Regions from separate parts of the Pseudalkalibacillus sp. Hm43 genome, predicted to be linked through region 1. Evidence: a T-box and tRNA genes for the amino acid it is inferred to sense, from the RefSeq annotation. Region 1 holds a T-box; the other regions hold tRNA genes.
The links. The T-box of region 1 lies ahead of ileS (isoleucine--tRNA ligase). A T-box ahead of a tRNA ligase gene usually reads a tRNA of that ligase, here a tRNA-Ile.

Region 1 (10,651 bases):
TGTGGAGTTAGGTGGAGCAGTTCGTTGAAGCGATGTTGATTTCTTGAAAATCCACTCCCTTTTCGCACTTGCACAGGATGTTGTGACTTCTACGTTCCCCACAGGACGTGGTGGTGCATAGTCGAAGTTCCATTGTAAACCTAACTTTCAAGTTAGCAAGAAAAGAACAGTCAACTTATGACTGTTCTCCTTCATCTATGTTCGATTGCTCGTTCATATATTCATCGTATTGTACATTACGCTCGAATTTCACATGATCTGCTCCTGTATATCCTTCGATATCTGTAGAGACGAATTGCTCATATTCCTCCACATAACCTGTTTTGTCCTGGTTATCGATCAAGGATGAGTCTTCGTACGTCATACTGTTTTCATTGAAGGAAGCCACTTCGTAATATACATTCGGATCGTTGATTTCATTGTTCGTTTCTTCTGAGTAGTTTTCTTCCATAGATTGTATGATCTCTTCTTCGACAGGACGGTCCCTTGATATTTCTTGGTTAGGTGAGGCATCTTTAATGGTCCTCGCCGTAGGTAACGCTTCGAGTCGCTCCATAGGAATTTCCTGCCCTGTCACTTCACAAATTCCATAAGTACCGTTCTCCATCTGGTTCAACGAATATTCAATGTCAGATAGCTCTTCTTTCAGGTGTCCATCTAATGCTATATCTTTTTCACGTTCATATAGTTCAGTTCCTGAATCAGCGGGATGGTTATCATACTGTGAAAGTTCACCGGATGACGTATCGCTTGCGAAGCCTCGATTCAGACCGTAATGGTCATTTTGTTCAAATTCATGCTCGATTTCTTTTTTTCGCTGCTCTAGCTGTCTTTTCAAGTGATCGTATTTCATGTCCCAACTTCCCTTCTTGAAGAATCCTACGTTTAGTTTGACCAGAGCAGACCTTTTTACACCACTCAATCGTTAATGATTAGATCCATGAATACAAATATCCGATATCATTGGGATTTTGACAGATAAAAATTGGCAAAGATCACTTATTTAAGATACGCGCAGCATACAAGAAGATAGAATGTGAATGCTCCTTGTGAAAATGTAATACTGAAACCCGTGAAGTTACCTAACCTGAGGAGCTTTTGATAGGGTGAAAATGCCAAAACCAGTGAAGTCACCCACCCAAAGAGAGCTTATTGATAGGTGAAAACGCTGAAACCGGTGAAGTCACCCACTCAAAAAAGCTTTTTGACTGTCTGAAAAAACACGAACTCCTGAAGTGAGAGCGTTAATTGAATAAGTCATATAACGAAAAGGCTTAGAGAAGAAAAATTCTCCTCTAAGCCTTTTTTTTAAATAAATATCAATAGTTATTCTTTACGACTGTCGCACAACGTTGACAGAGGGTTGGATGTTGTTCGTCCTGTCCGACTGTTGTTGTAACCGTCCAGCAACGTTCACATGTTTCACCTTCTGCAGCTCGAACAACGATGGCAACTTGATCGTATGCTTCAGCGTCTTTTGGCGCTTCTTCTTTCGTACCGACTACTTCAGCATCGGAAACGATGAAGAATTTATCAAGTTCCATTACGCTTTCCAATAATTCTTTTGCATCCTTAGATGGGTACAGCTTGATGGATGCTGCAAGAGATTTACCGATGACTTTTTCATTACGGGCGTTTTCAAGAGCCTTCAATACTTCGTCACGGATATCCAACATTTGATCCCATTTTTTCAACAATGCATCAGCGTTATCGTATTCCTTCACTTCAGGCATGTGGCTCAGTTGGACACTTGCTTCCTTATCGCCAGGGATGTATTCCCAAACCTCTTCTGCAGTGTGCGCAAGAATAGGTGCAACCATTTGCGTCAACGCAACAACACTGTCATAAAGGACTGTTTGCATAGAGCGACGTTTATGATCGTCTTCTGCTTCAATGTACAACGTATCCTTCGCAAGATCGAGATAGAAGGAGCTCAATTCGATCGTACAGAAGTTGTGAATTGCATTGTACACCGATAGGAATTGATAATCATCGTACGCGTGTTTGACACGGTCGACGAGTTCGTTCACCTTCACAGCCATGTATTGATCCAATTCATTCATATCTTCATATTGGACACGATGCTGTGCAGGGTCGAATCCGTTCAAGTTACCAAGCATGAATCGAAGGGTGTTCCGGATTTTACGATACACTTCCGAAACTTGCTTCAAGATATCGTCTGATACACGTACGTCAGATTGGTAGTCGACGGACGAGACCCAAAGACGGATGATATCTGCTCCAAGCTGCTTCATGACCTTGATTGGGTCGATGACATTCCCAAGGGACTTACTCATCTTTTTACCGTCACCATCTAACGTGAATCCGTGCGTGATGATCGTTTTGTAAGGTGCTTTCCCTGTCACAGCGACGCTAGTAGAAAGGGATGAGTTGAACCAACCACGGTATTGGTCGGTACCTTCTAGATAGACATCAGCCGGACGTTCGAGTTCAGGGCGTTCGTTCAACACGCTTTGGTGAGAAGAACCGGAGTCGAACCATACATCCATGATGTCGGTCTCTTTCGTGAATTCTCCGTTCGGGCTGTGTTCAGATTTGAATCCTTCCGGAAGCAAGTCTTTCGTGTCCCACTCGAACCAGACATTTGAGCCATGCTCTCTGAACAAGTTCGAGATATGTTCGATCGTTTCTGGTGTGATGATCGGTTCACCGTCTTCACCATAAAATACAGGAATCGGAACACCCCAAGCCCTTTGACGGGAGATACACCAGTCATCTCGGTCCTTGACCATGTTGTGGAGACGAGTCTCACCCCAGCTAGGGTACCATTTCACATCTTTGATTTCGGATAAAATCTGATCTTTGATTTTATCAATCGATGCAAACCATTGGTCAGTCACACGGAAGATGATCGGCTTCTTCGTTCTCCAGTCATGTGGATAAGAGTGTGTGATGAACTCAAGCTTCAATAACGCACCGAGTTCTTTCAGCTTCTCAGTGATCGGCTTGTTCGCTTCATCATAGAACATGCCTTCATATCCAGGTGCTTCCTCAGTCATATATCCCTTGTCGTCTACAGGACAAAGGATGCCCAGGTTATAACGTTTACCGACTTTGAAGTCATCCTCACCATGACCTGGTGCGGTATGGACACAACCGGTACCAGAATCAGTCGTGACATGATCACTCAACACGACAAGTGAATCACGGTCATAAAGTGGGTTCGTCGTAACGACATGTTCGAGTTCTGCACCTTTCACTTTTTTCAATACTTCTGCGTTTTCCCAATCCAGTTCAGTCGTAAGGTGATCGAGAAGGTCTTCTACGACGACAAATTTACGTCCATTCGCTTCGACAACCACATAAGTGTAATCAGGATGTACGGAAATACCTAGGTTGGCAGGAAGCGTCCAAGGCGTCGTCGTCCAAATGACAACGGAAACATCCTGTTCCAACACGCCTTTGCCATCCTTCACAGGGAAAGCGACGTAGATGGATGGAGAACGCTTATCTTGATATTCGATTTCAGCTTCAGCAAACGCTGACTCAGATGATGGAGACCAGTAGACAGGTTTCTTCCCTTTATAGATAAGACCTCTGTTCGCCATTTCTCCGAATACTTTGATCTGTTCTGCTTCATACTCTTTGTTCAACGTGATGTATGGGTTCTCCCAATCACCGCGTACACCCAGGCGTTTGAATTGTTCTTTTTGAAGCTTCACTTGTTCCATCGCATACTCCGCACACATTCTACGGAACTCGGCAATGGAATGTTCTTTACGGTTCACTTTTTTCTTTTTCGCTAGCGCTGTTTCAATCGGCAATCCGTGTGTATCCCAACCAGGAACGTAAGGTGCATTGAAACCGTTCATCGATTTATAACGGACGATGATGTCCTTCAGAATTTTGTTTTCAGCGTGACCGAGATGGATATCCCCATTTGCATATGGAGGTCCATCATGGAGAATGAACTTTGGAAGGTCTTTGTTCTTCTCCTGCACTTTTTCATAGATCTTTTCGTTTTCCCAGTTCTCCTGGATTTTAGGTTCCTTATTTGGAAGACCGCCTCGCATTGGGAAGTCTGTCTTCGGCATGAGCAAGGTATCTTTATAATTCATCCATCTTTCCTGCCTTTCTTATTTTCTTATCTTTTTGGCTGCTTTGTGGTAGTAATCGAGAACAAAAAAACCTTCTCATCCCAAATAGGGACGAGAAGGTTGCTCGCGGTACCACCCTAATAGGTGCATGACTCAGATTAACGAAAGTCATGACCCACTTAAGCATTCGTAACGTGAATGACCCGCCCTCGCTTACTTTATATTTCAGCGCAGGAACTCCGGGGTGATTTTCCGATATCAGAACCTTTGTCAGGCTTCCACCATTCCCGACTCGCTCGGAAAGTTTCTGAAACGTACTGTCCCCATCCTAGTTTTCGTTTTAGACTGTTCTAAAAGTATATCGGATTCAAATTCACTTCGTCAAGTGACGTTTGCATTTTCAGTTTCGGACTCTTGAATTTGGTACTCTTCATCCTCATCTTCTGGAGGCATGAGCTGATCCCAATCTTCATTCTTCAGCATTTCCAATTGAGCCTCTATCAACATGCGGAACCGTGTACGATATACAGATGATTGCTTTTTCAATTCTTCGATATCCAACATGACTTTACGAGACTTCGCTAGTGATTCATTAATGATTCGATCAGCGTTCTTCTCTGCTTCCTTGATGATAAGACGCGCTTCTTTGTTCGCGTTGCGCTTCACTTCTTCCCCTGTTTCCTGCGCAACTACGATGGACTTGTTCAACGTTTCTTCAATGTTAGAGAAATAAGTCAATTTTTCTTCCATCTTGGCTAGCTTTTCTTGCAAGTCTTTCTTTTCGCGGATCACAGTCTCATAATCCTTGATGACCTGATCCAAAAACTCATTCACTTCATCTTCATCATAGCCACGGAATCCTCGATTGAATTCCTTATTATGAATATCCAATGGTGTTAAAGGCATGACGCCACCCCCGTATCGATGTCTTACTAACTGTTTTTTCGACATATTGTCTATTGATTCCTGCTGTCATTTCGATTTTTTTGTTCCGTAAGAGATTTTCCACTTTCCCTTTTTGCTCTGTCCATCTATGGAAATGAGCTTTGCCCGGCCTAAACCTCGGACTGAAATCTGGTCACCCGCTTCAAGTAAGCTCGATGGTTGTTCGACAACTTTCCAGTTCAACTTGACCTTTTTATTCGTGATGAAAGGTACGACTTTCGCACGTGAGAGACGGAATATCTCCGCAAGAATGACATCAAGACGGAGTGAGGAAACGGTGCTCTGTGAGTCAGCCCATTCGTCATCCGTCTGGATCAGTTGATTGCTTGGAATCTCACTAACCTTCACCTTGCTCTTCCCTATTGATGTCAGATTCAAACGGACATAATCAGCAATTTCTCCAGCAACGACGATCTGGCATCTTTCGTCCGCGATAAGGATATCCCCGAATTTCTTCCGCTTTATTCCCAGGCTCATCAAGGCACCGAGGATGTCCGAATGCTTCAACGTCACGAACTTGGAAGGATACTCCACTTCAAGACATTGGACTTCGTAATCATCCGCTTCAGGTTCATAATAAACGGGGTACAACAAGGTTCGAGTTCTCTCGATGCCCTGGTACCCCTTCCATAAATCGAATTGTATCTCATCATTCTTACCCATCAGAGCAACTAGAATCTGTTGTTCTCTTGGATCCAGAAAATCTGTCACTTTCATCCGATATTGGTCTGTTACAATCCTCCGCCATTCCAAGACTTGATCAATGAATGGTTGTTCTTCTGGTCTGAAATGTTCGTAAATAGACATCCTCAATCCAACCTAAAACATGTTGAATAACGAAACGATTCCGATTTCAACAAAGTAAAGTGCAAACAATGCGACGATTGGGGAAAGATCAATCATCCCAAGCGGCGGAATGATCTTACGGAACCAGGATAAGAACGGCTCACAAATGGATCCTAAAAATTGTCCAAAGGAAGATTCTCTGGCATTCGGTACCCAGGACATGAAAATGTAAATGATGATCAGCCATCTGTAAGCGCTGACTCCAAACAAGATTATTTCTAATAGCATGCTCTATACCACCCTTTTGTTCTACTATTCTTCTCCAGCCATTTCTGAGATGGCACCTGACACATCCACATTATCTGGAGTGCACATGAACGTATTCGGTCCAAGCTTCTGTATATCTCCACCGATGGCATACACGGTGCCGCTTAGAAAATCGACAATTCGCTTCGCTTGATCGAGTGGGATTCTCTGGAGATTCATGACAACCGCACGGCGGTTTTTTAATTGATCTGCAATTTCTTGTGCCTCAGAATATGTACGCGGCTCTAGCAAAACCACTTTGACTTGTTGTTGGACACTTTGCAGACTGACGATGTTCTGACTCTGGCTCTTCTGATCCCGTCGAGAACGGCTCATCGTTTCATATTCTTCGCCGTTTTCTTCATCGACTTCATATACTTCTTCTTCGTACATGTCGTCATCAAATGCAAAAAAATGTTTCAACTTCGATTTGATTCCCATGGTGAGCCTCCTTATAGTATATGTTCAATACCATTTATATTTCTTTACCGACTAAAGAAGTGCCGATTCGTACGAATGTCGCACCTTCCTCTACGGCAATCTCATAATCATTTGACATGCCCATGGACAGCTCTGTGCAAGGAGCAAACGGAAGATTCAGAGCTTGTACATCTGTCTGCAGTTTGCGAGTCTTTTTAAATATGTTCCGCAATCGCTCCTCGTCCTCAATATGCGGTGCCATCGTCATTAAGCCTACAACTTCAATCGAGTCATAAGGCTCGAGTTGTTTAATGAAATCAATCAACTGCTCAGGCTCTATTCCATGTTTCGACTCTTCACCGGAAACGTTGACTTGAACGAAGCACTTCACTTTACGATCAGCCCGTTTATTGATTTCTTTTGCTAATGACTTGCGGTCGAGCGAATGTATGTAATCCACCTTATCGATGATGGATTTCACTTTACGGGACTGGAGTGTCCCTATGAAATGCCATCGGATGTCGCCGGTAACTTGTCCATGCTTATGTAAGAACCCTTCATCCCGATTTTCCCCAAGATGAACAACTCCAGCATCAACCGCATTTTGTGTGGTCTCGACGCTCACGTATTTAGTGACAGCAACCACAGATACATCTTCAGGATCCCGACTTGTCTTCTGACAAGCCGTTTCAATTCTATGACGTATGTGATTCAAGTTATCTTGGATATTCAAAATTACCGGTTTCACCTCCTACTCTTTCATCATGATGAAAGCTAGCATTCTGCCGGTGCTTCCATTTTCTTTACGATGTGAAAAGAAATCTTCAACCCCACAGCTCGTGCAGTGGTCGGTGACATGAATATGTTCTTCTCGTATCCCCGATTGGAGCAGCAATTGCTTATTCAACATCTGCAGGTTCAACATGTACTTTCCTTCACTTTTCTGCGTATAAGGTTTCGAGGACCCTTCTGGTAAGATGGCTTCCACATGAGAAATGACGCGCTCATCCACTTCATAACAGCATTGCTGTATGGAAGGACCGATCCAAGCTTCGATATCAGAAGCAGGCACATGCTCATTCTTTTCCCATTTGGAAATCATTTCTTGGGCAATTCCAGAAACCGTGCCTTTCCACCCTGCGTGGACCACCCCGATGATGGAATGACTTTTCGATATAAAATAGATTGGCACACAGTCCGCATAACCAAGAGCAAGTACTGTATTCGGATCCTTCGTGTACAAACCATCAGTACCCATTATTCCCGTATTATAGGAAATTGAACCCTTGCCACGATCCATTTTGGACACTTCTTGTACCTCTTTATCATGGACTTGATCTGCAAAAATCCACTGATCGAGTGTTGTCCCAATCGATTCTGCAAGACGCTTACGGTTTTCAATCACTTTGTCAGTTTCATCGTTGACATGAAGACCAAGATTCAAGGATTGAAATGGAGAGTGGCTGCATCCGCCATGCCGGGTGGAAAATCCGGCGAATACCTGCTTGTTCGGGGAATCAATACCCTCGATTTGGAAGTATCGCTCATGCTTTTGTCGGAATGATTCAACCATATTCAACCCTCAAATCTCAACAGTAATGTCGACTTTTTGTTGCGCTTTCCTTATTTTATCACAACTTGTTGAATTGTTGGAGAACTGCTTCTCGGCTTTTAACTTTTCGTAGAATTATGGAATCCTTGTGGTGAAAGTTGATTTTCCGAGTGATCTTCAAAACGGACCAGGATGACATCTTTTCCGATCTTTACAATATCTCTCCATGGGATGATGATATCATTTTCCTTCCTCATGAAGCCCATCATCCGTCCGGCTCCGGGAATGACGATGGCTTCAATTTTACCAGTACCAAGATTGATTTCAAGGTCTGCAATATGTCCGAGCTTACGGCCGTTAGAAACGTTGACAACATCCTTTACTTGGAATTCAGAGATCTTTATCACGTTTTACTCCCTGCCTTTCATAATTGGCTAACGTTAAACAAGGCTTCTCTATTAAATATATGAGGCTCTGATTTTATATGAACAAAAAAAGCACTGACCCGGGTTTCAGTGTCGTTAGGACACTTCGGGTCAGTGCTCAATTATTCTTGATTCAACTGCTCTGTATACTCTTGTTCATCTGATTGATGGCTGCTTTCTCGAGTCGAGAAACTTGGGCTTGAGAAATGCCGATTTCATCAGCCACTTCCATTTGCGTTTTTCCTTGGAAGAAACGCATCGTCAAAATCATCTTTTCACGTGAGTTAAGACGAGTCATGGCTTCGCGTAGAGCTATCTCTTCAATCCATTGATAGTCCTTCTGCTTGTCATCACTGATCTGATCCATCACGTAGATCGGTTCGCCACCATCATTATAGATCGGTTCAAACAATGAAACCGGATCTTGGATGGCATCCAGTGCAAAAACGACTTCTTCTTTCGTGACGCCTAATTCCCGGGCGATTTCAGTCGGGTTCGGTTCACGCGATTCCTTACTGACGATCTTGTCACGCACTTGAAGGGCTTTGTACGCAATGTCCCTCAATGAACGAGATACACGAATCGGATTGTTATCCCTTAAGTATCTTCTGATTTCTCCAATGATCATCGGGACGGCATAAGTTGAAAATTTAACATTTTGTCCTAAATCAAAATTATCAATGGACTTCATGAGACCGATGCATCCGACCTGGAACAAATCATCGACATATTCTCCACGATTATTGAACCGTTGGATGACACTCAAAACCAATCTCAAGTTACCATTGACTAATTTTTCTCTTGCTGATAAATCACCACTCTGCATTTCTTTGAACAAAATTCTCATTTCTGTGTTTTTCAAAACTGGAAGCTTAGATGTATCCACACCGCAAATTTCAACTTTATTTCGTGTCATATCTTCCCCTCCAATTGGGAGTAACTGTAAAAATAAGTATCTCCTCAGGAGGGAAATTTATGCACAAGCATTCAAAATGTGTCGAATGTCCTGCTACATCATCTTATTGAATTCTTTTTGAAGACGCTTGATAATGCGCTTTTCAAGCCTCGATATATAAGATTGGGAAATGCCCAAAAGATCAGCCACATCTTTTTGGGTCTTTTCTTCACCACCCGCAAGACCAAAGCGGAGCTCCATGATTTGTTTTTCTCTAGGAGACAAGGAATATAAGGCCTTAATCAACAGTTTCCGGTCGACACTCGCTTCAATATCCCGTGTAATGATATCTTCATCTGTGCCTAATACATCGGATAAAAGGAGTTCGTTCCCGTCCCAGTCCACGTTCAATGGTTCATCGAAGGAAACTTCAGAACGCGTTTTGTTGTTCCTTCTTAAATACATGAGGATTTCATTTTCAATACACCTGGAGGCATATGTGGCAAGTTTGATTTTCTTTTCCGGGTTGAATGTATTGACCGCTTTAATCAGACCGATTGTACCGATGCTGATCAAGTCTTCGATGTTGATGCCGGTGTTCTCGAATTTCCTTGCGATATAGACGACAAGCCTGAGGTTTCGTTCGATGAGGACTGCTCTTGCTGCTTTATCTCCTTTCGGTAACTTTTTCAGGAGTAAGGCTTCTTCATCTTTCGAAAGGGGCGAAGGCAGGGCCTCGTTACCACCTATGTAGTAGATTTCCTCTTGCTTCACCCCTAATTTGATCAACAACTTATACCAAAACAGTGTAATGCGAAGTTTCAGCTTCCCCATTCCTTATCCTCCCTCGAAAATTTGGTTGAGTCTTAAGAGGCTGATGAGACGACCGTAGCGTGAGACAGCATTTTCGGATGGAGGATTGCCTGGTATTCCCCCTCTCCAGAAACATTTGTGAAGGTGAGACCTACGATGAAGTTTCTGGTCTCATATTTCACCCCATCTGCCCATATCGTCATTTGATCGGCTTTGATCCCCATTAGAAATTGATTGCTACTACCTACTGCGCGGTATGGAATGATGCGCATCCGGTCAATCCATGGATTCTCTTCATCGTCCATGTCTCCAAGCTGGTCTATGCTTTTTGCTTGTTGTACGACTGGGTCTGGCAACTCATTTTCGAACACAGTCAGATCTAGTATCATGACAGGTGTTTTCGTTATCGGGTCATGGAGTTGATTCCCACTGTCCAATAGACCCTGTCCTT
Region 2 (10,651 bases), 1.4 Mb from region 1:
ATTGATTGATTAGGAGTGATACAAATGAGTCAGGACGTAGAATTAAATGACCAATTACTCGTTCGACGAGAAAAATTGAATACATTGAAGGATTTAGGGATCGATCCTTTCGGACATCGATTCGACCGTACCCATACGGCTGAATCCATGGTGAAAAACTTCGATGAAATCTCTAAGGAAGACTTATCAGAACAAAACAACGAAGTCTCTCTTGCTGGAAGAATCATGACAAAGCGTGGCAAAGGTAAAGCTGGATTTGCTCATATGCAAGATTTGACTGGTCAGATTCAATTGTATGTACGTAAGGATTCAGTAGGGGACGAGCAATACGAATTGTTCAACACGATCGACATCGGAGACATCGTCGGAGTGAAAGGGGTCGCTTTCAAGACGAAAGTCGGAGAACTCTCCGTTAAAGTGACAGACTTCACACTGCTTTCAAAGGCACTCCGTCCTCTTCCGGACAAGTTCCATGGTTTGAAGGACATCGAGCAACGCTACCGTCAACGTTATGTTGACTTGATCATGAACCCTGAAGTGAAAGACACGTTCATTACACGTAGTCGCATTTTACAATCCATGCGCCGATACTTGGACAACAACGGTTACCTTGAAGTAGAAACACCTACGATGCACTCTATCCCAGGTGGAGCTTCTGCTCGTCCTTTCATTACGCACCATAACTCACTCGACATGGAGCTGTACATGCGAATTGCAATCGAGTTGCACTTGAAGCGATTGATTGTCGGTGGAATGGAAAAGGTATATGAAATCGGCCGTGTATTCCGTAACGAAGGTGTCTCCACTCGACACAACCCTGAATTCACGATGATGGAGCTTTATGAAGCCTACGCAGATTATCAAGATGTCATGACTCTGACAGAAAACTTGATCGCTCATGTGGCTGAAGATGTTCTCGGATCGACGACAGTGAAATACGGCGATTATGAAGTAGATCTTAAGCCGCAATGGACTCGCCTCCATATGGTGGATGCGGTGAAAGAGCATACAGGTGTGGACTTCTGGCAAGAGATGAGTGATGAAGAAGCTCGTGCACTTGCAAAAGAACACAATGTCCCTGTTCAAGAAACGATGTCATTCGGACACGTGGTCAATGAATTCTTTGAACACTTCGTTGAAGAGAAACTAATTCAACCGACATTCGTGTACGGACATCCGGTTGCGATTTCTCCATTAGCGAAGAAAAATGCTGAAGACCCTCGTTTCACAGATCGTTTCGAGCTCTTCATCGTCGGACGTGAGCATGCGAATGCCTTCACCGAGTTGAACGATCCAATTGACCAGCGTGAACGATTCGAAGGTCAATTGAAAGAACGTGAGGAAGGAAACGACGAAGCACATATGATGGACAACGATTTCATTGAAGCATTAGAATACGGTCTACCGCCAACCGGAGGACTCGGTATCGGAATTGATCGTATAGTTATGCTGTTAACGGACTCTCCATCGATCCGAGACGTGCTGCTCTTCCCACAAATGAGACACCGCAGCGAGTAAATGAAAACAAAGGGCTGATCCTACAAGGATCGGCTCTTTTTATTTTTACTCAGGAATTTAGATCTATTTTTGAAAAATGTATTGAATCGACTCAAGAAAGATGGTATATTATTTTTCGTCGTTGGAAAAACTGATTTCGCGACAACACACGATGAAATTCTTTGTTGACATCGACAAAGCCGTGTGATAAATTAATAAAGTCGCCAATAAGCGACAAACACAAAAACGGTTCGCTTTTAGCGAGTCGAAAGCTCTTTGAAAACTGAACAAAAGCCAAGCGTGAAACGGGTCTTTTTATAAGAACCCTGAATCAATTTCGATTTACATTTAATGAGCAATCAAACACTTTATTGGAGAGTTTGATCCTGGCTCAGGACGAACGCTGGCGGCGTGCCTAATACATGCAAGTCGAGCGGATCAATGGGGAGCTTGCTCCCCTGAGATCAGCGGCGGACGGGTGAGTAACACGTGGGCAACCTGCCTGTAAGACTGGGATAACTCCGGGAAACCGGGGCTAATACCGGATAATACTGACCACCACATGGTGGAAAGTTGAAAGATGGCTTCTAGCTATCACTTACAGATGGGCCCGCGGCGCATTAGCTAGTTGGTGAGGTAAGGGCTCACCAAGGCGACGATGCGTAGCCGACCTGAGAGGGTGATCGGCCACACTGGGACTGAGACACGGCCCAGACTCCTACGGGAGGCAGCAGTAGGGAATCTTCGGCAATGGGCGAAAGCCTGACCGAGCAACGCCGCGTGAGCGATGAAGGCCTTCGGGTCGTAAAGCTCTGTTGTTAGGGAAGAACAAGTACCGTTCGAATAGGGCGGTACCTTGACGGTACCTAACCAGAAAGCCACGGCTAACTACGTGCCAGCAGCCGCGGTAATACGTAGGTGGCAAGCGTTGTCCGGAATTATTGGGCGTAAAGCGCGCGCAGGCGGTCTCTTAAGTCTGATGTGAAAGCCCACGGCTCAACCGTGGAGGGCCATTGGAAACTGGGGGACTTGAGTACTGGAGAGGAGAGTGGAATTCCATGTGTAGCGGTGAAATGCGTAGATATATGGAGGAACACCAGTGGCGAAGGCGGCTCTCTGGCCAGTAACTGACGCTGAGGCGCGAAAGCGTGGGGAGCAAACAGGATTAGATACCCTGGTAGTCCACGCCGTAAACGATGAGTGCTAGGTGTTGGGGGGTTCCACCCTCAGTGCTGACGTTAACACATTAAGCACTCCGCCTGGGGAGTACGGCCGCAAGGCTGAAACTCAAAGGAATTGACGGGGGCCCGCACAAGCAGTGGAGCATGTGGTTTAATTCGAAGCAACGCGAAGAACCTTACCAGGTCTTGACATCCTTCGCTACTTCTAGAGATAGAAGGTTCCCCTTCGGGGGACGAAGTGACAGGTGGTGCATGGTTGTCGTCAGCTCGTGTCGTGAGATGTTGGGTTAAGTCCCGCAACGAGCGCAACCCTTGATCTTAGTTGCCAGCATTCAGTTGGGCACTCTAAGGTGACTGCCGGTGACAAACCGGAGGAAGGTGGGGATGACGTCAAATCATCATGCCCCTTATGACCTGGGCTACACACGTGCTACAATGGATGGTACAAAGGGCAGCAAAACCGCGAGGTTGAGCGAATCCCATAAAGCCATTCTCAGTTCGGATTGCAGGCTGCAACTCGCCTGCATGAAGCCGGAATTGCTAGTAATCGCGGATCAGCATGCCGCGGTGAATACGTTCCCGGGCCTTGTACACACCGCCCGTCACACCACGAGAGTTTGTAACACCCGAAGTCGGTGAGGTAACCTTTTGGAACCAGCCGCCGAAGGTGGGACAGATGATTGGGGTGAAGTCGTAACAAGGTAGCCGTATCGGAAGGTGCGGCTGGATCACCTCCTTTCTAAGGAGTCCTTTTAGGACATGAGCCCTTCGGGGCAACACGCTTGGTTATTTGTTCAGTTTTGAGAGAGCTAACACTCTCCAACTAAATAGGCTTTTGCGCCTGCGTCTAACAAGAGAACGCTTTGTAGAAGGCTTCCTCGGCGCATGGCAGCAAAGATGCTATTCAAGTAGTAGCCATGTTTAGTTTTGAATGAGCTTGTTTTACATCAATAGATATAACAAGATTGTTCGGGCCTATAGCTCAGCTGGTTAGAGCGCACGCCTGATAAGCGTGAGGTCGGTGGTTCGAGTCCACTTAGGCCCACCATTTATTTTAATAACACCCCTTTCGGGGCCTTAGCTCAGCTGGGAGAGCGCCTGCCTTGCACGCAGGAGGTCAGCGGTTCGATCCCGCTAGGCTCCACCAAAAAACCTATTGACATTTCGTCATTAGGTCCGTATAATGAATATTCGTTGCGCTAAGAAGCAACGAGGATTTTGTTCCTTGAAAACTAGATAACGAAAATTCTTGAAAACAAGACATCGAAACGTCATTTAATGACAAAGTAAGTAAAGTGTAAGTTCATTCATAACGTGGTTAAGTTATGAAGGGCGCACGGTGGATGCCTTGGCACTAGGAGCCGACGAAGGACGGGACGAACACCGATATGCTTCGGGGAGCTGTAAGTAAGCTTTGATCCGGAGATTTCCGAATGGGGGAACCCACTGTCCGTAATGGGACAGTATCCATACCTGAATACATAGGGTATGAGAAGGCAGACCTGGGGAACTGAAACATCTTAGTACCCAGAGGAAGAGAAAGCAATCGCGATTTCCTGAGTAGCGGCGAGCGAAACGGAATCAGCCCAAACCAAGAGGCTTGCCTCTTGGGGTTGTAGGACACTCTATACGGAGTAAGAAAGGAACGGCGTAGGCGAAGCGGTCTGGAAAGGCCCGCTAGAAGAGGTAACAGCCCTGTAGCCAAAACGTCGTTCCCTCCAGAGTGGATCCTGAGTACGGCGGGACACGTGAAACCCCGTCGGAATCTGGGAGGACCATCTCCCAAGGCTAAATACTCCCTAGTGACCGATAGTGAACCAGTACCGTGAGGGAAAGGTGAAAAGCACCCCGGAAGGGGAGTGAAAGAGATCCTGAAACCGTGTGCCTACAAGTAGTCGGAGCCCATTAACGGGTGACGGCGTGCCTTTTGTAGAATGAACCGGCGAGTTACGATAACGTGCAAGGTTAAGTTGAGAAGACGGAGCCGCAGCGAAAGCGAGTCTGAATAGGGCGAAGGAGTACGTTGTCGTAGACCCGAAACCGAGTGATCTACCCATGTCCAGGGTGAAGTTCAGGTAACACTGAATGGAGGCCCGAACCCACGCACGTTGAAAAGTGCGGGGATGAGGTGTGGGTAGGGGTGAAATGCCAATCGAACTCGGAGATAGCTGGTTCTCCCCGAAATAGCTTTAGGGCTAGCCTCGTGGTGAGAGTTCTGGAGGTAGAGCACTGATTGGACTAGGGGTCCCCACAGGATTACCGAATTCAGTCAAACTCCGAATGCCAGGAACTTGTCCACGGGAGTCAGACTGCGAGTGATAAGATCCGTAGTCGAGAGGGAAACAGCCCAGACCATCAGCTAAGGTCCCCAAGTATACGTTAAGTGGAAAAGGATGTGGAGTTGCCCAGACAACCAGGATGTTGGCTTAGAAGCAGCCACCATTTAAAGAGTGCGTAATAGCTCACTGGTCGAGTGACTCTGCGCCGAAAATGTACCGGGGCTAAACGTATCACCGAAGCTATGGATTGTACCTTTGGTACAGTGGTAGGGGAGCGTTCGAAGGGCTGAGAAGCGAGACCGGAAGGACTCGTGGAGCGCTTTGAAGTGAGAATGCCGGTATGAGTAGCGAAAAGAGAAGTGAGAATCTTCTCCATCGAAAGCCCAAGGTTTCCTGAGGAAGGCTCGTCCGCTCAGGGTTAGTCGGGACCTAAGCCGAGGCCGAAAGGCGTAGGCGATGGACAACAGGTTGATATTCCTGTACCACCTCCTTTCCGTTTGAGCAACGGGGGGACGCAGGAAGGTAGGGAGAGCGCGCTGATGGATATGCGCGTCCAAGCAGTCAAGGCCGGTGGATAGGCAAATCCGTCCACCATACGGCAGAGCTGTGATGGCGAGGGAACTAAAGTACCGAAGTCCCTGATCCTACACTGCCAAGAAAAGCCTCTAGCGAGGAAAGAGGTGCCCGTACCGTAAACCGACACAGGTAGGCGAGGAGAGAATCCTAAGATGCTCGGGAGAACTCTCGTTAAGGAACTCGGCAAAATGACCCCGTAACTTCGGGAGAAGGGGTGCTCTGATAGGGTGTATGCCCGAGAGAGCCGCAGTGAAAAGATCCAAGCGACTGTTTAGCAAAAACACAGGTCTCTGCGAAGCCGTAAGGCGAAGTATAGGGGCTGACACCTGCCCGGTGCTGGAAGGTTAAGAGGAGGGGTTATCCCTTACGGGAGAAGCTCTGAATCGAAGCCCCAGTAAACGGCGGCCGTAACTATAACGGTCCTAAGGTAGCGAAATTCCTTGTCGGGTAAGTTCCGACCCGCACGAAAGGTGCAACGACTTGGATACTGTCTCAACGAGAGACCCGGTGAAATTATAGTACCTGTGAAGATGCAGGTTACCCGCGACAGGACGGAAAGACCCCATGGAGCTTTACTGTAGCCTGATATTGGATTTTGGTATCGTTTGTACAGGATAGGTAGGAGCCTTAGAAGCCGGACCGCTAGGTTCGGTGGAGGCGTCGGTGGGATACTACCCTGACGGTATTGAAATTCTAACCCAGGACCGTGATCCGGTTCGGAGACAGTGTCAGGTGGGCAGTTTGACTGGGGCGGTCGCCTCCTAAAGTGTAACGGAGGCGCCCAAAGGTTCCCTCAGAATGGTTGGAAATCATTCGCAGAGTGTAAAGGCACAAGGGAGCTTGACTGCGAGACCTACAAGTCGAGCAGGGACGAAAGTCGGGCTTAGTGATCCGGTGGTTCCGCATGGAAGGGCCATCGCTCAACGGATAAAAGCTACCCTGGGGATAACAGGCTTATCTCCCCCAAGAGTCCACATCGACGGGGAGGTTTGGCACCTCGATGTCGGCTCATCGCATCCTGGGGCTGAAGTAGGTCCCAAGGGTTGGGCTGTTCGCCCATTAAAGCGGTACGCGAGCTGGGTTCAGAACGTCGTGAGACAGTTCGGTCCCTATCCGTCGCGGGCGCAGGAAATTTGAGAGGAGCTGTCCTTAGTACGAGAGGACCGGGATGGACACACCGCTGGTGTACCAGTTGTTCCGCCAGGAGCATCGCTGGGTAGCTACGTGTGGACGGGATAAGTGCTGAAAGCATCTAAGCATGAAGCCCCCCTCAAGATGAGATTTCCCATCGCGTCAAGCGAGTAAGATCCCTCAGAGATGATGAGGTTGATAGGTCTGGTGTGGAAGCGTGGTGACACGTGAAGCTGACAGATACTAATCGATCGAGGACTTAACCACAATACTTAAACATCGAAGATGTTTTCAAGAACCGTTATCTAGTTTTGAGGGAATGGAATTCCTTCAAACTTAATAAAGATTTGTCAGAACCGAGAGATTCAAGGAAGCAAGTGAGCGACCACCGGAGTGTACTTAGCTTGTACATGAGGATGAGAGCGAACGAAGCTGACACAGAATGTCGAAGGTTATCACAAATCATAAGTCTGGTGACGATAGCGAAGAGGTCACACCCGTTCCCATGCCGAACACGGAAGTTAAGCTCTTCAGCGTCAATGGTAATTGGGGGCTTCCCCCTGTGAGAGTAGAACGTCGCCGGGCTTACATATGGAGGATTAGCTCAGCTGGGAGAGCACCTGCCTTACAAGCAGGGGGTCGGCGGTTCGATCCCGTCATCCTCCACCATTTAATTTTTGCTGGCCTAGCTCAATTGGTAGAGCAACTGACTTGTAATCAGTAGGTTGGGGGTTCAAGTCCTCTGGCCAGCACCACTTCAAGAGCCATTAGCTCAGTCGGTAGAGCATCTGACTTTTAATCAGAGGGTCGAAGGTTCGAGTCCTTCATGGCTCACCATCTTTACGAAACATTATAGTATTTGCGGGTGTGGCGGAATTGGCAGACGCGCTAGACTTAGGATCTAGTGTCCTTGCGACGTGGGGGTTCAAGTCCCTCCACCCGCACCATATGCGGAAGTAGTTCAGTGGTAGAACACCACCTTGCCAAGGTGGGGGTCGCGGGTTCGAATCCCGTCTTCCGCTCCATGCTGCCGGGGTGGTGGAATTGGCAGACACACAGGACTTAAAATCCTGCGGTAAGTGATTACCGTGCCGGTTCAAGTCCGGCCCTCGGCACCATTATCGACAACTTTAAAGGCAAAATGCGCCCGTAGCTCAATTGGATAGAGCGTCTGACTACGGATCAGAAGGTTAGGGGTTCGACTCCTCTCGGGCGCGCCATTTTTTTACGGGAAGTGGCTCAGCTTGGTAGAGCACCTGGTTTGGGACCAGGGGGTCGCAGGTTCAAATCCTGTCTTCCCGACCATTTCTTCAACAACATTTTGGGGCCTTAGCTCAGCTGGGAGAGCGCCTGCCTTGCACGCAGGAGGTCAGCGGTTCGATCCCGCTAGGCTCCACCATTTAGCTCTTTGAAAACTGAACAAAAGCCAAGCGTGAAACGGGTCTTTTTATAAGAACCCTGTATCAATTTCGATTTACATTTAATGAGCAATCAAACACTTTATTGGAGAGTTTGATCCTGGCTCAGGACGAACGCTGGCGGCGTGCCTAATACATGCAAGTCGAGCGGATTAATGGGGAGCTTGCTCCCCTGAGATCAGCGGCGGACGGGTGAGTAACACGTGGGCAACCTGCCTGTAAGACTGGGATAACTCCGGGAAACCGGGGCTAATACCGGATAATACTGACCACCACATGGTGGAAAGTTGAAAGATGGCTTCTAGCTATCACTTACAGATGGGCCCGCGGCGCATTAGCTAGTTGGTGAGGTAAGGGCTCACCAAGGCGACGATGCGTAGCCGACCTGAGAGGGTGATCGGCCACACTGGGACTGAGACACGGCCCAGACTCCTACGGGAGGCAGCAGTAGGGAATCTTCGGCAATGGGCGAAAGCCTGACCGAGCAACGCCGCGTGAGCGATGAAGGCCTTCGGGTCGTAAAGCTCTGTTGTTAGGGAAGAACAAGTACCGTTCGAATAGGGCGGTACCTTGACGGTACCTAACCAGAAAGCCACGGCTAACTACGTGCCAGCAGCCGCGGTAATACGTAGGTGGCAAGCGTTGTCCGGAATTATTGGGCGTAAAGCGCGCGCAGGCGGTCTCTTAAGTCTGATGTGAAAGCCCACGGCTCAACCGTGGAGGGCCATTGGAAACTGGGGGACTTGAGTACTGGAGAGGAGAGTGGAATTCCATGTGTAGCGGTGAAATGCGTAGATATATGGAGGAACACCAGTGGCGAAGGCGGCTCTCTGGCCAGTAACTGACGCTGAGGCGCGAAAGCGTGGGGAGCAAACAGGATTAGATACCCTGGTAGTCCACGCCGTAAACGATGAGTGCTAGGTGTTGGGGGGTTCCACCCTCAGTGCTGACGTTAACACATTAAGCACTCCGCCTGGGGAGTACGGCCGCAAGGCTGAAACTCAAAGGAATTGACGGGGGCCCGCACAAGCAGTGGAGCATGTGGTTTAATTCGAAGCAACGCGAAGAACCTTACCAGGTCTTGACATCCTTCGCTACTTCTAGAGATAGAAGGTTCCCCTTCGGGGGACGAAGTGACAGGTGGTGCATGGTTGTCGTCAGCTCGTGTCGTGAGATGTTGGGTTAAGTCCCGCAACGAGCGCAACCCTTGATCTTAGTTGCCAGCATTCAGTTGGGCACTCTAAGGTGACTGCCGGTGACAAACCGGAGGAAGGTGGGGATGACGTCAAATCATCATGCCCCTTATGACCTGGGCTACACACGTGCTACAATGGATGGTACAAAGGGCAGCAAAACCGCGAGGTTGAGCGAATCCCATAAAGCCATTCTCAGTTCGGATTGCAGGCTGCAACTCGCCTGCATGAAGCCGGAATTGCTAGTAATCGCGGATCAGCATGCCGCGGTGAATACGTTCCCGGGCCTTGTACACACCGCCCGTCACACCACGAGAGTTTGTAACACCCGAAGTCGGTGAGGTAACCTTTTGGAACCAGCCGCCGAAGGTGGGACAGATGATTGGGGTGAAGTCGTAACAAGGTAGCCGTATCGGAAGGTGCGGCTGGATCACCTCCTTTCTAAGGAGTCCTTTTAGGACATAAGCCCTTCGGGGCAACACGCTTTGGCTTTTGTTTAGTTTTGAAAGAGCTTATGTTCTTTCAAAAACGTTCCTTGAAAACTAGATAACGAAAATTCTTGAAAACAAGACATCGAAACGTCATTTAATGACAAAGTAAGTAAAGTGTAAGTTCATTCATAACGTGGTTAAGTTATGAAGGGCGCACGGTGGATGCCTTGGCACTAGGAGCCGACGAAGGACGGGACGAACACCGATATGCTTCGGGGAGCTGTAAGTAAGCTTTGATCCGGAGATTTCCGAATGGGGGAACCCACTGTCCGTAATGGGACAGTATCCATACCTGAATACATAGGGTATGAGAAGGCAGACCTGGGGAACTGAAACATCTTAGTACCCAGAGGAAGAGAAAGCAATCGCGATTTCCTGAGTAGCGGCGAGCGAAACGGAATCAGCCCAAACCAAGAGGCTTGCCTCTTGGGGTTGTAGGACACTCTATACGGAGTAAGAAAGGAACGGCGTAGGCGAAGCGGTCTGGAAAGGCCCGCTAGAAGAGGTAACAGCCCTGTAGCCAAAACGTCGTTCCCTCCAGAGTGGATCCTGAGTACGGCGGGACACGTGAAACCCCGTCGGAATCTGGGAGGACCATCTCCCAAGGCTAAATACTCCCTAGTGACCGATAGTGAACCAGTACCGTGAGGGAAAGGTGAAAAGCACCCCGGAAGGGGAGTGAAAGAGATCCTGAAACCGTGTGCCTACAAGTAGTCGGAGCCCATTAACGGGTGACGGCGTGCCTTTTGTAGAATGAACCGGCGAGTTACGATAACGTGCAAGGTTAAGTTGAGAAGACGGAGCCGCAGCGAAAGCGAGTCTGAATAGGGCGAAGGAGTACGTTGTCGTAGACCCGAAACCGAGTGATCTACCCATGTCCAGGGT
Region 3 (10,651 bases), 1.2 Mb from region 1:
GCCATGATGTTCATTTGGCAGATGGCCCTAGTGGCCTACACAGTTGTTGTTTCTGAATCAGCTGCTCGTGATGGTGCACGAGCGGCAGCGGTGGATGGAAATGCTGCTGAAGTAGCCAAAACTTCTGCTGGGAACTTGGAATTAGAAAGTGTAAATACCGAAGACAACGGCGAAGAAGTGACCGTTACAGTAGTCGTCAAAGTTCCAACGGTATCCATACCGCTTGTAGGGCAAATTGATTATACTTTGGACGCGGATGCAACGATACCGAAAGAGGAAGAAATTGAGGATTGATCAACGTGAAAAAGTATTTGGAAAATCAACGTGGCGGCAGTATGCTCCTAGTCATCGTAGGTATGCTGCTTGCCTCCATTTTTATCAGTTTCATGTTTTTCGATTTCTTTAACGTGTTCATTTCAAAACGGGTCAGCCAGACGAGTGCGGATGCCGCTGTGCTAGCAGCTGCGAAAGAGGCTAGGTTGGTCTATGAAGAAAAGTATACGGATGCAATCGAGTCTGAACTGGAAGACTTGCGCGACCTTTTTGATGATAAAAAAGAAGATGATGGAAGTGAAGAAGGTGGAGAGGGAGAAGAAACTGAGCCCCCACCTAATCCAGATACGATATTCGATGGACTCATTGATGAAGTGAACAAAATTTATAAAAAAGCGACAATGCCACCTAGTTTAAAAGATTGGCTGGAAGATCCAGATGCTGAAATCGATCCGGTTGAAGCATTAAAGTATTTTTATGATGATGATGAGCTTAGTTCGATGGCTTGCTCAGCTGTAAAAGGAGACATGGAACGGATTCGTCAGGCTGCAGAAGATTATGCAAAGAAAAATGGAGCTGACCGCAACGTAACTGTAGATTTCAAACAGAGTGAATTCAAGATTTTCGTAGAATCAGAAAAAGACGGAAGCTTTGTCACAGTCGATGATGAGTTATTCGAAGGAATTGATGCAGACGCTTCCGCGACGATCAAACAGCCGAAAGGGATCGACATCGAATGTAACTAGTGAAACTAGGGCGAGATGAACAGGTTAGGGAAAACTCGGGAGGAAAGGAAATGATGGATTCCAAAGCAACATGGCAAAAACGGATGATCATCTTATTCGTCACGTTGTTTGCTCTGCTCATACCCGTCGCAAGTGTGAGTGCGAACATCGGCAATTATGAGTATGAAGATAACGGGCTGACCAGTACAGATGGTGACGGTTCTGGTGAAAATGAGAACAATGATCCTGGTGGGCTTGTTGGTTGGTTTGTAAAAGCGAAAGATATTACTGGGGACTTTGTTGATAAAACCCGTGACTTTTTTGATCCGGCGATAGAAGCTGGAAAAGATACATGGGAGTGGACCAAGGGTAAGTTTTCTGACGGCTGGGAATGGACGAAGGATAAAGCTTCAGACGGTTGGGATTGGACCAAGAATAAATGGGGTGACTTTACTGAATGGACTGGAGATGTCTGGGAAGCAACACCTGATTGGGTCAAATCTTCTCTCGCTTTTGTTGGAGTGGGAGCCGCAGCGGTTGGTATTGCTGCTGCAGGTATCATCTCCGCACCCGTTGCAGCTGTTGCTATAGTAGGAGCAGGTCTCGCCGGCGGACTCTATTATGCTCTGAACGGAGGATCCGATGCCTATAGTTTCACTGGAGCACTAGGATGGACTGCAGGAGGCGCAATCCTTGGTGGTGTAGGCCAGGCAATTGGGGCTGTAGGAGCAGGGCTGAATGCCTTAAGAATTGCCGGAGGAAGACAGCTCGCATCTATGAGACTAGGATATATCTTGAACAGGTTTGCTACTGGTGGTAGCGGCTTGAGAGCAGGGTTGCAGGTGGCGAAAGGATTGGGAGCGGCATGGTTAAAGGTTGGATCACCTTTAGCGATTATTACATTTCTTTCACATATAACTAACTTTGCTTTAACAGGTGAATTAGATAGAGGTGAGATGTTCTTTGATGTAGGTGTAACATTTCTAACTGCACCACTTGGTTTTGGTCTAACAAAAAGCTTGTTAAGTTCTGTAAGAACATTTAAAGTGTTTGCTACTCATTTATTTGGTGGTGCGGTAATTGGTGGTTTTTCAAATGTTGCGATGCAAGCCTATAAAGGTGATGCGACTGCAATGGACTTTCTCATAGGTTCAGCTGTAGGTTTATCATTCGTGATACCTGATACTTATGTAAATAAAGTTGTAAATAATTCGAGTGTAGAATATTCATATGAATATCTTAAGAAACAGTTAAGTGATGTCTGGTCAAATCACATGGATCAAAAAGTAGATTCAAAAGGGAACAAATAATTACTAGTAAGGAGTAACTAATGAGTGACAAGACATGGAAATATGTACAAATATTTTGTTATACATTCATAATTGTCGGAGGTTTCTTTGCGGTTTATTTAACTGCTGAACCAGTTGGTAATGGGGAATATCAAATGGTAAGAAGACCCTGGTGGTTTAACCCGTTAATTGGTCTGTTACTTGTTTCTGGATTTACAGTAACTTTAGCAGAGGTCCGTCGCCGGAATGGGGGAGAAGTTACAGGTAAAGTAGTCGGTCAAACATTTCTATGGATTGCTATAACAGTAGGTTTCCTTATGTTTATTTGGTATTTAAGAGGAGATTTTAATTAGTAGATTAAGTGTCTTTTTTTGATGCATTCGGGAATATAAATGCTGGAGTTATAATCCAAACATTCTTGTACATCGGATTCTTTGGGGAGTTATATTTCTATTCAGGGATCTAACCGGCTAACTTAATTAGTAATTCTTAATCTGAGGTTGAACCTAATGAGTGATAAAACGTGGAGATTATTTCAAATATTAGGTTATCTAATCATCATTAGCGCAGTAGGGGTAATGTTTGCAGTTACTGAACCGGTTGGTGAAGGAAACCGTAAGATGATTGAAAGGCCATGGTGGTTTAATTGGTTCGTTGGATTAACCGTCATATCCGTGTTCACAGTAACTTTAGCAGAGGTCCGAAGAAGAAATGGTGGTGTGGTTAACGGTAAAGTCATCGCCCAAACCATCACATGGATTGCTATTATAGTAGGTGGATTAATGTTCGTCTGGTACCTACGTGGTGATTTCAACTAATTCAAGGAGTGAGTATTAGTGAGTAGTAAAGATTGGTCCATCGTACAGTGGGCTTCCTTTGGTGGAGCTCTATTGCTTCTGTTCATGACTTTCTTGATGACAGGAGATATACAGGGGAACCGATTGGTCCTCGTCAATCCAACTCCTTGGATGTATGTTCTTTTCGGATTATCTATGATCGGCTATTTCTTTTTCATATTGGCTCACATCTGCAAGCGTAATGACGCGAAAAGAATCACCTTACGTCTTGCAGGACAAGCTTTCTTTTGGACGGTTATCTTTTATTGGGCACTTTATATCATTAATCAAATCTAATTTTACATAATACAATACACGACTTGAGGAGGAAAAATATGAAAAGGGCGTATTCGATTATATCTCTTATTCTATTAGTAGTATTCATCACAGCATGCTCAAACGATTCAAGTGGTGAAGCATCTAAGGAAAAAGAAAAGCCAAAAGAGAAACAAGAGGAAACGTTCGATTATCCTGAAGCGGCTACTGACGCGGAAGGAATCATTGAACAGGGAGCAGGAAAATATACGGAAGTTATTTTTGAAGAAGATGAAGACCAAATTGATACTCAAAAGCTAGAAGAAGATTTTGTAAAAGAGCTAAAGGACCTACCGAGTGATGTTTCAACTGAACAAATCTATGACTTTATGATTGCAAATGGGGCGTTCCCTTATCAGAAAGTTAATCAACAATATGATGATTTCGACCCTACCTATTTAGTGAACGCAGCTGAAGGGGAACAGAAGAAGCCAAAAAACATCGTCTTTCTATTAGATGCCAGTGGTAGTATGGCTGGACAGGTGACAGGCGGTGTGAAGATGGATCTTGCAAAATCAGCGTTGAAACGAGCTGCTAGTAACCTTGATCCATCGACGAAAGTGGCATTAAGAGTTTATGGTCACAAAGGAAGTAATGCGGATAGTGATAAAAAAGTGTCGTGCGACAGCAGTGAAATGGTCTATCCTTTGAACACCTATAATGAAGAAAACTTCCAAACAGCTCTATCCAAGTTTAAGCCCACTGGCTGGACGCCGATTGCATCTTCGCTACAGTTAGCAAAGGATGATTTTAAAGGTGCAAATGGTAATGAAGTGGAGAACATCATTTATGTCATCAGTGATGGTGTAGAAACCTGTGATGGGGATCCGGTCCAGGCTGCAAAAGAAATTCATGAATCGGACTTAAACATTACCGTAAATGTCATAGGGTTTAACTTAAACCAAGAAGGCAAGAAACAATTAAAAGCAACCGCACAAGCAGGTGGGGGAAAATATAAGGACGTAAACTCTCAAGCTGACCTTCAACAATCCTTGCAGGAGTTTGTTGATGAAGTAAAAGCAGGAATATATAGAGATCTCGACAATGTGAAAGAGGGAATAAATATCAACACCTGGTATTTAGACCAATCCAACAAGCTAAGAAAGATTAATGACAACTTCTCCGTATTTGCAAAGAAAGAATATAACCTATTGACTGGGTTCTTAGACGGTATTGAAGATGAAGGAAAGCTGAAAGAGGGCATGTATTCAGATTTGAGAGATATGATTTATCAACGCTCTGAAACAATGAAGGAATACAGTCAAAAACGTCATGATGAATTGGAAAAAGAATTAGAAGAAGCTCACAAACAAGCACAAAAAGAATTAGATGAAAAACAGAAAAACAATTAAACTATAAGAAGAATAGCCTGCGACGGCTATTCTTCTTTCCTTCTAAAAGGAGTCAGCCACCCTGCAATGAGCGAAGAGAAAGGTACCCCCATTACAATGGCTAAACAAATATGTACGATATCGGCCATGGAACTGTAAGGGACTATGTATCGGAAGACCAATTTCATCAATTGCAAAAACCCGTAGAACGAAAGTAGGAAGATCATTGAATATAGGATTCTGTACACATTAGACCACCATCCTTTACAGCACTTTCTTACTATATAAAATACATTCACTAATACCGTTTAAAATCCTTTTTAATTTTTTTCGGATTTATGGTTGACCGTCTATAACATGGATGGTATATTAGAAAAGTCGCTTCGGGAGAGAGGCGAAAACAGCTCTTTGAAAACTGAACAAAAGCCAAGCGTGAAACGGGTTTTTATATAAAAACCCCGAATCAATTTCGATTTACATTTAATGAGCAATCAAACACTTTATTGGAGAGTTTGATCCTGGCTCAGGACGAACGCTGGCGGCGTGCCTAATACATGCAAGTCGAGCGGATCAATGGGGAGCTTGCTCCCCTGAGATCAGCGGCGGACGGGTGAGTAACACGTGGGCAACCTGCCTGTAAGACTGGGATAACTCCGGGAAACCGGGGCTAATACCGGATAATACTGACCACCACATGGTGGAAAGTTGAAAGATGGCTTCTAGCTATCACTTACAGATGGGCCCGCGGCGCATTAGCTAGTTGGTGAGGTAAGGGCTCACCAAGGCGACGATGCGTAGCCGACCTGAGAGGGTGATCGGCCACACTGGGACTGAGACACGGCCCAGACTCCTACGGGAGGCAGCAGTAGGGAATCTTCGGCAATGGGCGAAAGCCTGACCGAGCAACGCCGCGTGAGCGATGAAGGCCTTCGGGTCGTAAAGCTCTGTTGTTAGGGAAGAACAAGTACCGTTCGAATAGGGCGGTACCTTGACGGTACCTAACCAGAAAGCCACGGCTAACTACGTGCCAGCAGCCGCGGTAATACGTAGGTGGCAAGCGTTGTCCGGAATTATTGGGCGTAAAGCGCGCGCAGGCGGTCTCTTAAGTCTGATGTGAAAGCCCACGGCTCAACCGTGGAGGGCCATTGGAAACTGGGGGACTTGAGTACTGGAGAGGAGAGTGGAATTCCATGTGTAGCGGTGAAATGCGTAGATATATGGAGGAACACCAGTGGCGAAGGCGGCTCTCTGGCCAGTAACTGACGCTGAGGCGCGAAAGCGTGGGGAGCAAACAGGATTAGATACCCTGGTAGTCCACGCCGTAAACGATGAGTGCTAGGTGTTGGGGGGTTCCACCCTCAGTGCTGACGTTAACACATTAAGCACTCCGCCTGGGGAGTACGGCCGCAAGGCTGAAACTCAAAGGAATTGACGGGGGCCCGCACAAGCAGTGGAGCATGTGGTTTAATTCGAAGCAACGCGAAGAACCTTACCAGGTCTTGACATCCTTCGCTACTTCTAGAGATAGAAGGTTCCCCTTCGGGGGACGAAGTGACAGGTGGTGCATGGTTGTCGTCAGCTCGTGTCGTGAGATGTTGGGTTAAGTCCCGCAACGAGCGCAACCCTTGATCTTAGTTGCCAGCATTCAGTTGGGCACTCTAAGGTGACTGCCGGTGACAAACCGGAGGAAGGTGGGGATGACGTCAAATCATCATGCCCCTTATGACCTGGGCTACACACGTGCTACAATGGATGGTACAAAGGGCAGCAAAACCGCGAGGTTGAGCGAATCCCATAAAGCCATTCTCAGTTCGGATTGCAGGCTGCAACTCGCCTGCATGAAGCCGGAATTGCTAGTAATCGCGGATCAGCATGCCGCGGTGAATACGTTCCCGGGCCTTGTACACACCGCCCGTCACACCACGAGAGTTTGTAACACCCGAAGTCGGTGAGGTAACCTTTTGGAACCAGCCGCCGAAGGTGGGACAGATGATTGGGGTGAAGTCGTAACAAGGTAGCCGTATCGGAAGGTGCGGCTGGATCACCTCCTTTCTAAGGAGTCCTTTTAGGACATAACAGCCCTTCGGGGCAACACGCTTTGGCTTTTGTTTAGTTTTGAATGAGCTTGTTTTACATCATATATAACAAGATTGTTCGGGCCTATAGCTCAGCTGGTTAGAGCGCACGCCTGATAAGCGTGAGGTCGGTGGTTCGAGTCCACTTAGGCCCACCATTTTTGAATATAAACCTTTTGGGGCCTTAGCTCAGCTGGGAGAGCGCCTGCCTTGCACGCAGGAGGTCAGCGGTTCGATCCCGCTAGGCTCCACCATTATCCTATTGACATTCCGTTGGTAGGGTTTTATAATTCATAAACACATCATTCTTAGTAGAATGATAGAAACGTTCCTTGAAAACTAGATAACGAAAATTCTTGAAAACAAGACATCGAAACGTCATTTAATGACAAAGTAAGTAAAGTGTAAGTTCATTCATAACGTGGTTAAGTTATGAAGGGCGCACGGTGGATGCCTTGGCACTAGGAGCCGACGAAGGACGGGACGAACACCGATATGCTTCGGGGAGCTGTAAGTAAGCTTTGATCCGGAGATTTCCGAATGGGGGAACCCACTGTCCGTAATGGGACAGTATCCATACCTGAATACATAGGGTATGAGAAGGCAGACCTGGGGAACTGAAACATCTTAGTACCCAGAGGAAGAGAAAGCAATCGCGATTTCCTGAGTAGCGGCGAGCGAAACGGAATCAGCCCAAACCAAGAGGCTTGCCTCTTGGGGTTGTAGGACACTCTATACGGAGTAAGAAAGGAACGGCGTAGGCGAAGCGGTCTGGAAAGGCCCGCTAGAAGAGGTAACAGCCCTGTAGCCAAAACGTCGTTCCCTCCAGAGTGGATCCTGAGTACGGCGGGACACGTGAAACCCCGTCGGAATCTGGGAGGACCATCTCCCAAGGCTAAATACTCCCTAGTGACCGATAGTGAACCAGTACCGTGAGGGAAAGGTGAAAAGCACCCCGGAAGGGGAGTGAAAGAGATCCTGAAACCGTGTGCCTACAAGTAGTCGGAGCCCATTAACGGGTGACGGCGTGCCTTTTGTAGAATGAACCGGCGAGTTACGATAACGTGCAAGGTTAAGTTGAGAAGACGGAGCCGCAGCGAAAGCGAGTCTGAATAGGGCGAAGGAGTACGTTGTCGTAGACCCGAAACCGAGTGATCTACCCATGTCCAGGGTGAAGTTCAGGTAACACTGAATGGAGGCCCGAACCCACGCACGTTGAAAAGTGCGGGGATGAGGTGTGGGTAGGGGTGAAATGCCAATCGAACTCGGAGATAGCTGGTTCTCCCCGAAATAGCTTTAGGGCTAGCCTCGTGGTGAGAGTTCTGGAGGTAGAGCACTGATTGGACTAGGGGTCCCCACAGGATTACCGAATTCAGTCAAACTCCGAATGCCAGGAACTTGTCCACGGGAGTCAGACTGCGAGTGATAAGATCCGTAGTCGAGAGGGAAACAGCCCAGACCATCAGCTAAGGTCCCCAAGTATACGTTAAGTGGAAAAGGATGTGGAGTTGCCCAGACAACCAGGATGTTGGCTTAGAAGCAGCCACCATTTAAAGAGTGCGTAATAGCTCACTGGTCGAGTGACTCTGCGCCGAAAATGTACCGGGGCTAAACGTATCACCGAAGCTATGGATTGTACCTTTGGTACAGTGGTAGGGGAGCGTTCGAAGGGCTGAGAAGCGAGACCGGAAGGACTCGTGGAGCGCTTTGAAGTGAGAATGCCGGTATGAGTAGCGAAAAGAGAAGTGAGAATCTTCTCCATCGAAAGCCCAAGGTTTCCTGAGGAAGGCTCGTCCGCTCAGGGTTAGTCGGGACCTAAGCCGAGGCCGAAAGGCGTAGGCGATGGACAACAGGTTGATATTCCTGTACCACCTCCTTTCCGTTTGAGCAACGGGGGGACGCAGGAAGGTAGGGAGAGCGCGCTGATGGATATGCGCGTCCAAGCAGTCAAGGCCGGTGGATAGGCAAATCCGTCCACCATACGGCAGAGCTGTGATGGCGAGGGAACTAAAGTACCGAAGTCCCTGATCCTACACTGCCAAGAAAAGCCTCTAGCGAGGAAAGAGGTGCCCGTACCGTAAACCGACACAGGTAGGCGAGGAGAGAATCCTAAGATGCTCGGGAGAACTCTCGTTAAGGAACTCGGCAAAATGACCCCGTAACTTCGGGAGAAGGGGTGCTCTGATAGGGTGTATGCCCGAGAGAGCCGCAGTGAAAAGATCCAAGCGACTGTTTAGCAAAAACACAGGTCTCTGCGAAGCCGTAAGGCGAAGTATAGGGGCTGACACCTGCCCGGTGCTGGAAGGTTAAGAGGAGGGGTTATCCCTTACGGGAGAAGCTCTGAATCGAAGCCCCAGTAAACGGCGGCCGTAACTATAACGGTCCTAAGGTAGCGAAATTCCTTGTCGGGTAAGTTCCGACCCGCACGAAAGGTGCAACGACTTGGATACTGTCTCAACGAGAGACCCGGTGAAATTATAGTACCTGTGAAGATGCAGGTTACCCGCGACAGGACGGAAAGACCCCATGGAGCTTTACTGTAGCCTGATATTGGATTTTGGTATCGTTTGTACAGGATAGGTAGGAGCCTTAGAAGCCGGACCGCTAGGTTCGGTGGAGGCGTCGGTGGGATACTACCCTGACGGTATTGAAATTCTAACCCAGGACCGTGATCCGGTTCGGAGACAGTGTCAGGTGGGCAGTTTGACTGGGGCGGTCGCCTCCTAAAGTGTAACGGAGGCGCCCAAAGGTTCCCTCAGAATGGTTGGAAATCATTCGCAGAGTGTAAAGGCACAAGGGAGCTTGACTGCGAGACCTACAAGTCGAGCAGGGACGAAAGTCGGGCTTAGTGATCCGGTGGTTCCGCATGGAAGGGCCATCGCTCAACGGATAAAAGCTACCCTGGGGATAACAGGCTTATCTCCCCCAAGAGTCCACATCGACGGGGAGGTTTGGCACCTCGATGTCGGCTCATCGCATCCTGGGGCTGAAGTAGGTCCCAAGGGTTGGGCTGTTCGCCCATTAAAGCGGTACGCGAGCTGGGTTCAGAACGTCGTGAGACAGTTCGGTCCCTATCCGTCGCGGGCGCAGGAAATTTGAGAGGAGCTGTCCTTAGTACGAGAGGACCGGGATGGACACACCGCTGGTGTACCAGTTGTTCCGCCAGGAGCATCGCTGGGTAGCTACGTGTGGACGGGATAAGTGCTGAAAGCATCTAAGCATGAAGCCCCCCTCAAGATGAGATTTCCCATCGCGTCAAGCGAGTAAGATCCCTCAGAGATGATGAGGTTGATAGGTCTGGTGTGGAAGCGTGGTGACACGTGAAGCTGACAGATACTAATCGATCGAGGACTTAACCACAATACTTACGTTTTCAAGAACCGTTATCTAGTTTTGAAGGAATGGTTCCTTCAACTAAATAAAGATTTGTCAGAATCGAGAGATTCAAGGAAGCTAGTGAGGAATCACCGGAGTGTACTTAGCTTGTACATGAGGATGAGAGCGAACGAAGCTGACACAGAAGGTCGAAGGTTATCACAAATCGCAAGTCTGGTGATGATGGCGAAGAGGTCACACCCGTTCCCATGCCGAACACGGAAGTTAAGCTCTTCAGCGCCAATGGTAATTGGGGGCTTCCCCCTGTGAGAGTAGGACATCGCCGGGCGTAAAAAGGTGAAACGTACACCATGTCGTTTCATCTTTTTTTGTGCCTAAAAGCAAAAACTATAATGATTTGAAGAACAGCTATTAAGCTGTTCTTTTTTCATTTTTTCTTATTTAAATCTGGGAAGACTTATAATACCACGA

Region 2: it has a tRNA-Ile gene. The T-box ahead of ileS (isoleucine--tRNA ligase) is inferred to sense a tRNA for this amino acid. The anticodon was not compared.
Region 3: it has a tRNA-Ile gene. The T-box ahead of ileS (isoleucine--tRNA ligase) is inferred to sense a tRNA for this amino acid. The anticodon was not compared.

The regions. Positions count from the first base shown of each region.
Region 1 is NZ_CM135129.1:911,411-922,061, forward strand. It holds gene ACXQIQ_RS04840 (TraR/DksA C4-type zinc finger protein) at 176-853, opposite strand; gene ileS (isoleucine--tRNA ligase) at 1,320-4,079, opposite strand; T-box leader at 4,163-4,397, opposite strand; gene ACXQIQ_RS04850 (DivIVA domain-containing protein) at 4,440-4,964, opposite strand; gene ACXQIQ_RS04855 (YlmH family RNA-binding protein) at 5,031-5,810, opposite strand; gene ACXQIQ_RS04860 (YggT family protein) at 5,823-6,077, opposite strand; gene ACXQIQ_RS04865 (cell division protein SepF) at 6,102-6,536, opposite strand; gene ACXQIQ_RS04870 (YggS family pyridoxal phosphate-dependent enzyme) at 6,571-7,248, opposite strand; gene pgeF (peptidoglycan editing factor PgeF) at 7,267-8,088, opposite strand; gene ACXQIQ_RS04880 (YlmC/YmxH family sporulation protein) at 8,187-8,474, opposite strand; gene sigG (RNA polymerase sporulation sigma factor SigG) at 8,626-9,408, opposite strand; gene sigE (RNA polymerase sporulation sigma factor SigE) at 9,502-10,221, opposite strand; gene spoIIGA (sigma-E processing peptidase SpoIIGA) at 10,254-10,651, opposite strand, start outside.
Region 2 is NZ_CM135129.1:2,343,519-2,354,169, reverse strand. It holds gene ACXQIQ_RS12585 (GreA/GreB family elongation factor) at 1-5, shown strand, start outside; gene lysS (lysine--tRNA ligase) at 25-1,518, shown strand; rRNA gene ACXQIQ_RS12575 (16S ribosomal RNA) at 1,866-3,417, shown strand; tRNA gene ACXQIQ_RS12570 (tRNA-Ile) at 3,650-3,726, shown strand; tRNA gene ACXQIQ_RS12565 (tRNA-Ala) at 3,750-3,825, shown strand; rRNA gene ACXQIQ_RS12560 (23S ribosomal RNA) at 3,995-6,931, shown strand; rRNA gene rrf (5S ribosomal RNA) at 7,134-7,249, shown strand; tRNA gene ACXQIQ_RS12550 (tRNA-Val) at 7,258-7,333, shown strand; tRNA gene ACXQIQ_RS12545 (tRNA-Thr) at 7,344-7,419, shown strand; tRNA gene ACXQIQ_RS12540 (tRNA-Lys) at 7,426-7,501, shown strand; tRNA gene ACXQIQ_RS12535 (tRNA-Leu) at 7,526-7,611, shown strand; tRNA gene ACXQIQ_RS12530 (tRNA-Gly) at 7,615-7,689, shown strand; tRNA gene ACXQIQ_RS12525 (tRNA-Leu) at 7,694-7,782, shown strand; tRNA gene ACXQIQ_RS12520 (tRNA-Arg) at 7,808-7,884, shown strand; tRNA gene ACXQIQ_RS12515 (tRNA-Pro) at 7,893-7,969, shown strand; tRNA gene ACXQIQ_RS12510 (tRNA-Ala) at 7,988-8,063, shown strand; rRNA gene ACXQIQ_RS12505 (16S ribosomal RNA) at 8,165-9,716, shown strand; rRNA gene ACXQIQ_RS12500 (23S ribosomal RNA) at 9,902-10,651, shown strand, end outside.
Region 3 is NZ_CM135129.1:2,116,489-2,127,139, reverse strand. It holds gene ACXQIQ_RS11245 (hypothetical protein) at 4-294, shown strand; gene ACXQIQ_RS11240 (pilus assembly protein TadG-related protein) at 300-1,019, shown strand; gene ACXQIQ_RS11235 (hypothetical protein) at 1,070-2,308, shown strand; gene ACXQIQ_RS11230 (hypothetical protein) at 2,329-2,640, shown strand; gene ACXQIQ_RS11225 (hypothetical protein) at 2,866-3,105, shown strand; gene ACXQIQ_RS11220 (hypothetical protein) at 3,124-3,420, shown strand; gene ACXQIQ_RS11215 (VWA domain-containing protein) at 3,459-4,790, shown strand; rRNA gene ACXQIQ_RS11210 (16S ribosomal RNA) at 5,270-6,821, shown strand; tRNA gene ACXQIQ_RS11205 (tRNA-Ile) at 6,926-7,002, shown strand; tRNA gene ACXQIQ_RS11200 (tRNA-Ala) at 7,023-7,098, shown strand; rRNA gene ACXQIQ_RS11195 (23S ribosomal RNA) at 7,268-10,204, shown strand; rRNA gene rrf (5S ribosomal RNA) at 10,393-10,508, shown strand.